Regions from separate parts of the Brevibacillus sp. FSL K6-6036 genome, predicted to be linked through region 2. Evidence: riboswitches for the same ligand, from Rfam matches in the RefSeq annotation. Region 2 holds a riboswitch; the other holds the start of a gene.

Region 1 (3,403 bases), 2.2 Mb from region 2:
CGAGCCAGTCTGCAGCTTTCAGAGTAGCAGCTTCGGCATCTGGCGGTTTGCAGCTTTCAACTGCCAAAGAGAAAAGGGAGAACTGGCACGTTCTCCTTCAGGCTGTCGAGAAAGTCGACAGCCATTTTTATTTCCCTGTATTTTATGACGACACCGCGTTAATGTGTTATAATATTCTTGTAATTACATTTACTGGCGGGTGATTATTGTGCTTTCCTCTAATGAAAAAAAGCAACAAATGCAATATGAATTTGTATGCCTTGATGAGTTGGTCCCGGAGGACCATTTGCTACGAGTTATTCAAAAGCATGTAGACTTCTCTTTCATCCGAGAAAAAGTACGCCAATACTATTGTGAAGATAACGGTAGACCAGCCATTGATCCGGTGGTTTTATTTAAAATGATTTTCATTGGATACCTTTACGGTATCCGGTCAGAAAGACAACTCGAAAAGGAAATTCAGACGAATATCGCTTACCGCTGGTTTCTTGGCCTTTCACTAACAGATCGAGTTCCAGACCACACTACCATCAGTTGGAATCGTCGAACTCGTTTTAAAAACACAAATGTTTTCCAAGAGATTTTTGATGAAATCGTTCGCCTTGCTATCCAACATCGCATGGTTGGCGGACGTGTTTTGATAAGTGATTCCACTCATCTGAAAGCAAATGCGAACAAACGTAAATTTAAGAAGCATGTTATTGAAAAATCTAGTCGAGCCTACCTTAGTGATTTAGAAGCAGCCATTAATGAAGACCGTGAAGCACACGGAAAAAAGGATTGAAGCCTAGAGAGGATGTGAAGGAAGAAAAGGAAATCAAGGTGAGTACTACTGATCCGGACAGTGGTTACATGGTTCGTGACGGAAAGCCTGAAGGCTTTTTCTATCTCGATCATCGGACAGTCGATCATAAGTACAATATCATAACTGATGTACACGTGACTGCGGGTAACGTTCATGATTCTGTTCCTTATGTAGATCGGCTACAACACCAAATTGAGAAGTTTGGGTTTACAGATACCATTGAAGCCGTTGCATTGGATGCTGGCTATTTAACTACTCCAATCTGCAAGGCTCTGCACGATCTAAATATCTTTGCCGTCATTGGCCATCGAGCTTTTTCACCTGTTAAAGGCCTTATCGCCAAATGGCGGTTTAAATATGATCCCGAAAAGAATGTCTATATTTGCCCCCAAAAACATGAGCTTGCTTATTCGACAACTGACCGTAACGGATACAGAATGTATAAGTCAAATAAAGAAATATGTAAGGCATGTCCGATGCTCACTATGTGTACACGGTCAAAAAATCACCAAAAGGTGATAACCAGGCATGTATGGGAAGAGAGTAAAGAATGGGTTCGACAGAACCGCTTAAGTAAGTCAGGAAAATACCTATACAGGTTGAGATACCAAACGATAGAGCGAAGTTTTGCAGATGCCAAAGAACTGCATGGACTTCGCTATTGTAGGTTGCGCGGACGTGAAAATGTCCAAGAGCAAGCGTTGCTGACAGCAACCGTTCAAAATATAAAAAAGATAGCACTCCACCTTGCAAAGGCATGTTAGGTGTGGTGCTATCTAAGACTTCCAGCACTTCGTGCTCAATTTTATTGTTATGAAAGAAGAAACTCCAACATATTGTGGGGTTTCTCGACAGCCTGAGGGAGAACTGGCACGTTCTCCTTTTTCTTTTGCAACCCATCGTATATAATAGACAATCATCTGCGAATTTTTGGAAAAGAATAAAATGCAGCAAGGTGCCCTTATGAATAGTAAGGGGTAACAGGGAATCGGGTGAAACTCCCGAGCGGTCCCGCCACTGTAACCAGGGGAATGCTCTTTTTTCGAAAGCCACTTGTCGATTTGACGGGGAAGGCAAAAGAGCGTATTGATCCGGAAGCCAGGAGACCTACCTTGCTGCCACACCCATGAGCCTTCGAGGAAAGGAGAGGTGAGCCCAAACGAAACGACTGTTCGCAGTATCGTTAGTTGCCGTGTGCCAAGCTCATCCAAATCGGGTGAGCTTTTTTGCGTGTGTTCTTTAGAGAATCAGAGTAAGGAGTGTTGCTGAATGAGGGGTAGACGCACCGTTGCCAGTGGTCTTCTGATAACAGGATTTCTTGTTTACTTGCTGTTCAATACGCCACAAACCGGACATGCCATGCATATTATGGAAGGGTATTTGCCGGCAGGGTGGTCGCTGTTTTGGTGGGCTGTTTTTCTGCCCTTCTTTTTCCTCGGCTTGCGTCAGGTTCAACGCATTGTCAAAGAGAAGCCCGAATTCAAGCTGCTTTTAGGGGTAGCGGGAGCCTTTGCATTTGTCCTGTCCGCGCTGAAAATTCCGTCCGTGACAGGCAGCAGCTCCCATCCCACAGGAACAGGGCTGGGCGCGATCTTGTTTGGTCCGCTGGTCATGTCTGTACTGGGCAGTCTGGTGCTCTTGTTTCAGGCGCTGCTGCTCGCGCATGGGGGCTTGACGACACTCGGCGCCAATGCGTTTTCCATGGCGGTTGTTGGCCCGTTCGTCGCATATGGCGTGTATCGGCTGGTGGCCAGAAAGAAAGGTGGCCAGAAGCTCGGCATTTTTCTCGCGGCAGCGCTGGCTGACCTCAGCACCTATCTGGTCACTTCCGTTCAACTGGCGCTGGCATTCCCGGCTGCTTCTGGCGGGATTATGGCTTCCTTTGTCAAGTTTGCGGGGATATTTGCCTTGACGCAGGTGCCGCTGGCGATCAGCGAGGGACTGCTGACGGTGCTCGTGTGGAATTGGCTTCAAGCCTACAACGCGCAAGAATTGTCGCAGCTGAAGCTGCTGAAAAGGGAGGGGTAAGAGATGAAGCGTTGGACGAACTGGCTGCTCATTTTGGCGGCAGCGGTACTGGCGGTGGTGCCATTGCTGGTCGTAAAAGATTCGGAATTCGGCGGAGCCGATGGAGCGGCAGAGGAAGCGATCATGGAGGTGGCTCCTGACTACGAGCCGTGGTTTCAGCCTTTGCTCGAACCTCCCGGCGGTGAGACAGAAAGCCTCTTGTTCGCCCTGCAGGCTGCTCTGGGAGCAGGCGTGATCGGGTATGCCATCGGCTTGTACCGGGGCCGCCTGAAAAACAGGCAAGAATGATTGGACGGATCGACTCCCTCGCTTACGAAAACAGGCTGAAGAGGCTGCCGCCCGAACAGAAGCTGCTCTTTTCGCTGGCCATGCTGCTGTTGGCACTGATCAGCCATCCGCTTGTCCAGGGCATTCTGTTCGTCTGGATGAGCGTCTGGATCGTCGTCTATGCCCGCACTCCATGGCGGATCTATTTTGTCGTGGTGGCTGCCTCCGTCGCCTTCCTGCTCGCCGGAAGCCCGGCGCTGCTCCTGGAGGCATCCAGACTGGCGGAATGGACACGGGATGACA
Region 2 (3,403 bases):
TCCCGATGCAGCTCGATTCGTCTGGCCATCTCATCGTCCCACGCTTTTCCTGTCGCCACGTACAACACGTCCTGCGCGGCATCACGGGCCAATTCCTCGGCAAAACGGCTCTTTCCCGACCGAACGCCCCCTGTGACCAAAATAAGGCTCACAAGACCGCCCCCCTTTTTTCCATCACATCATGAAAGGCAGACAGCAGCCGTTCATTCTCGGCCCGCGAGCGAACGGCGATGCGAAAATCGCGGGCGGTCAGTCCCGGATACATGGCGCAGTTGCGGATCAGAATGCCCCGTTTGCCCATTTCCTCCTGCAGCGCCGTCGCGTCTGTCCATTCCGGGGAGCGAACGAGCAAAAAGTTGGCCTCTCCCGTCCATACCTGCCAGCCCAGCCCCGACTGCAGTCCGTCCAGCAAAAAGCGGCGTTCTGCAGCGATGAGGCGCCTCGTCTCTTCTTCATAATCCGCTTCCTGCAAACACAACTCTCCCGCAAGCAAGGCCAAGCCGTTGACGCTCCAGCTCACCTGTTTGCTCCTCATCCTCTCGATCAGTGCGGGGTGACCGATCGCATAACCGAGCCGAAGCCCCGGGATAGCGAACATTTTGGTCATGGAGCGTATCAACAGGACGCGCGGAAAATGTCCTAGCCGATCCGCAAGTGTAAACTGCTTCTCCCGAGCCGCAAAATCGAGAAAAGCTTCATCGACAATCAAATGGGTACCGGTTTCATTTGTCCATTCGGCCATTTGCAAAAGCTCGTCTGGTTCATACAATAGACCGGTCGGATTGTTCGGAGAACCGATGAACACGAGCTGCGTCTCCCGAAAGAGCCGATACAGCTCCCGCGCGTCTGGCTTGAAGCCGTTTTCTTCCCGTCCCGCGCATTCCACGACGCGAGCGCCGAATTGGCGGGAAAGTTGGGCATATTCGGAAAAGCACGGCGTCACCACACCTGCGCTTTCCGGCTGCAGAGCGAGCACGGCCAGCGCCATCGCTTCCGCCGCTCCATTTGCCGGCAAAAGGGCGTCTTCCGGCAGACGCAGCCGGGCAGCCAATGCCCGCTTGAAAGCTCGATGGCCGGGATCAGGATAGCGGATAACGGCGGTAAGCGACCTCCCCAGCGCTTCCAGGACCCTTGCCGGAGGACCGAGCGGATTTATATTGGCGCTGTAATCAAGGAACGCCTCGGCCGATACGCCAAAGCGCTCTGCAGCCGTCACCAGATCCCCGCCGTGGCCGTAGGTCTCCAGCAGCCCCATCAGTACTCAACTCCGAGTACAGCGGGAATGCCTTCGTCATAGTAGTGCTTGACCGGCTTCATCTCCGTCACAAGATCGGCCATCTCGATGATCGCGGGCTGCGCATTGCGGCCGGTAATGACCAGATGGACGTGGCGCGGCCTGTTTTGGACCGTATCCAGCACGTCAGCCAGCGGGAGCACATCGTCAATCGGAAAACGATCAATTGCCAGGGCATTGTTCAATTCGTCCAGGATCACCACATCGTACTCGCCGCCAAGCACCTTTTCGCGGGCAAAGCTCCACGCCTTTTCAAGGGCGCTGCGGTGCTCCTCCGGTGTTTTGGTCCAGGTAAAGCCGACGCCCATCTGCACCATTTCGATTCCGAGACGGTCGAAAATAATCTTCTCGCCATAGGTGCGTTCCGGAGACTTGATAAACTGGATCATTAAAACCCGTTTTCCTCTGCCGGTTGCACGTACAGCCAAGCCTAACGCCGCTGTCGTCTTGCCTTTTCCGTCTCCTGTATAGACCAGCAGCAGCCCTCGCTTGTTGTCGGCCTTGCTCATCAACAGCCCCTCCTTCGTTCTGCGCAATCCTTTTGAACATACAAAGCCACTCGGGCAAATCTCCGGGTGAAACGCGAAACTGCCGCCTGCTTTTCCAGGGGAGTACACGCCAACCTTCCGAAAAGTATAAAAAAACGCCTTGTTCCCTTTGGAAAACAAAGGGAGACAAAGCGCGGACAGTTCGCTACAACGATCCACCTCTTCCTTTGACCCGAAGGAAATCAGTGCTCAGGCAAGACAGGCAGGTCTCCTGGCTCGAGAATCGCTGCTTTCCTTCTCCTTCCCGTCCCCGACCCGGGGCAGTGGATGGCAAAATGCCTTGAAGGAAAACTCCTCTCTTACAGTGGCGGGACCGCGTTGGATTTTCACCAAACTTCCCTTTTAACTTCGCTTCCCGCGGCGTGCACCGTGCAGGAAGCAAAGACCTGTTTGCGCGATATGGAAATGTTCAGCCAGCCAAAGACTGGCGCTTGCTATCATCATAACAAAAGTGGGCACGGATAGAAAGAACAAGCTGATCATCGAGTTTTATTCAACAAATGAAAATTAAATGCAGTTTACTAAAGTTTTGTTCTTTGCTAGGATGATGGAAAACATATCCACACACAGGAGGTGGTCCAGATGAAACAGGATCTCCCAATTCCTCCGGAGCGGCCACATCTCTACGTACAGCCTCTCCTTGAAGAATGCGGCGAAGCAATGCTCCCCCTCTCCAGCTTGTCCGAAAAAATTACGGTCTGGCCGATGTACTACAAGCAAGGCTACGACGGAACCACTCCCGAAGCGTACTTGCGAAAAAGCGCCGCTCTCCGCCTGGTCCAAGCAGCCGAACGCTTGCCCGACGGCCATCGCTTCGTCGTATTTGACGGCTGGCGCTCCTACCAGGTGCAAGGCTCTCTCTATGAAAGATTCAAGCAAACACTGCTCAAGCAGGGCTGGGAAGAAGGCGAGGCGCTTCAGGCCGAACTGAGCAAATTTGTCGCCGTCCCCAGCAAGGATGTGCAAAAGCCATCGCCCCATTTGTCCGGTGGAGCAGTAGACCTGACGATCGAAGGCCCCGATGGGTGGCTCGACATGGGAACAGAGTTTGACGATTTCAGCGAACGGGCCTCTACCCGATTCTATGAAAACGCTCTCAGCCCTGATGAACAGGCGAAAACGATCCGCGCCAACAGACGTCTTCTGTATCACCTGATGACCGAGGCCGGTTTCGTCAATTACCCCAAAGAGTGGTGGCATTACGAATACGGCACGCTTTCCTGGGCACGGCAAACTACTGGACAAGCCATGTACGGGGGAATCTTGGAAATTGATAGCGAAAATAGTTGAATAACCTCAATTTTTGCAATATATTAAAAATATATTAAATTTATAACAAAATGTTGGGGGTTGATCTCTTTGAAGCGCAGATGGTCATTCGTCCTCACCAGCCTGGTTCTCGCTGTTTCCATGCTCGTTGCCGCTTGCGGCACACCGGCGAACCAGCCTCAAGCTCAGAACAACTCGCCGGAATCGCCGGCAAAAACCGAGCCGACCGCACCGAAGACGTCAGCAGACACACTGTTCGTCGCGATCAACGCGGATCAAGGCACGCTCGATC

The links. Region 2 has a riboswitch for cobalamin ahead of cobO (cob(I)yrinic acid a,c-diamide adenosyltransferase). Riboswitches for the same ligand answer to the same signal wherever they lie in the genome.
Region 1: another riboswitch for cobalamin. It lies ahead of NST37_RS20840 (energy-coupling factor ABC transporter permease); the one in region 2 lies ahead of cobO (cob(I)yrinic acid a,c-diamide adenosyltransferase).

Annotation. Positions count from the first base shown of each region.
Region 1 covers NZ_CP150173.1:4,198,298-4,201,700, reverse strand. Annotated here, with positions in the region: one part of gene NST37_RS20845 (IS1182 family transposase) at 239-779, shown strand; one part of gene NST37_RS20845 (IS1182 family transposase) at 779-1,569, shown strand; cobalamin riboswitch at 1,742-1,935, shown strand; gene NST37_RS20840 (energy-coupling factor ABC transporter permease) at 2,075-2,833, shown strand; gene NST37_RS20835 (energy-coupling factor ABC transporter substrate-binding protein) at 2,837-3,121, shown strand; gene cbiQ (cobalt ECF transporter T component CbiQ) at 3,118-3,403, shown strand, end outside.
Region 2 covers NZ_CP150173.1:1,228,184-1,231,586, reverse strand. Annotated here, with positions in the region: gene cobU (bifunctional adenosylcobinamide kinase/adenosylcobinamide-phosphate guanylyltransferase) at 1-152, opposite strand, end outside; gene cobD (threonine-phosphate decarboxylase CobD) at 149-1,255, opposite strand; gene cobO (cob(I)yrinic acid a,c-diamide adenosyltransferase) at 1,255-1,803, opposite strand; cobalamin riboswitch at 2,026-2,246, opposite strand; gene NST37_RS06305 (M15 family metallopeptidase) at 2,425-3,132, shown strand; gene NST37_RS06300 (ABC transporter substrate-binding protein) at 3,202-3,403, shown strand, end outside.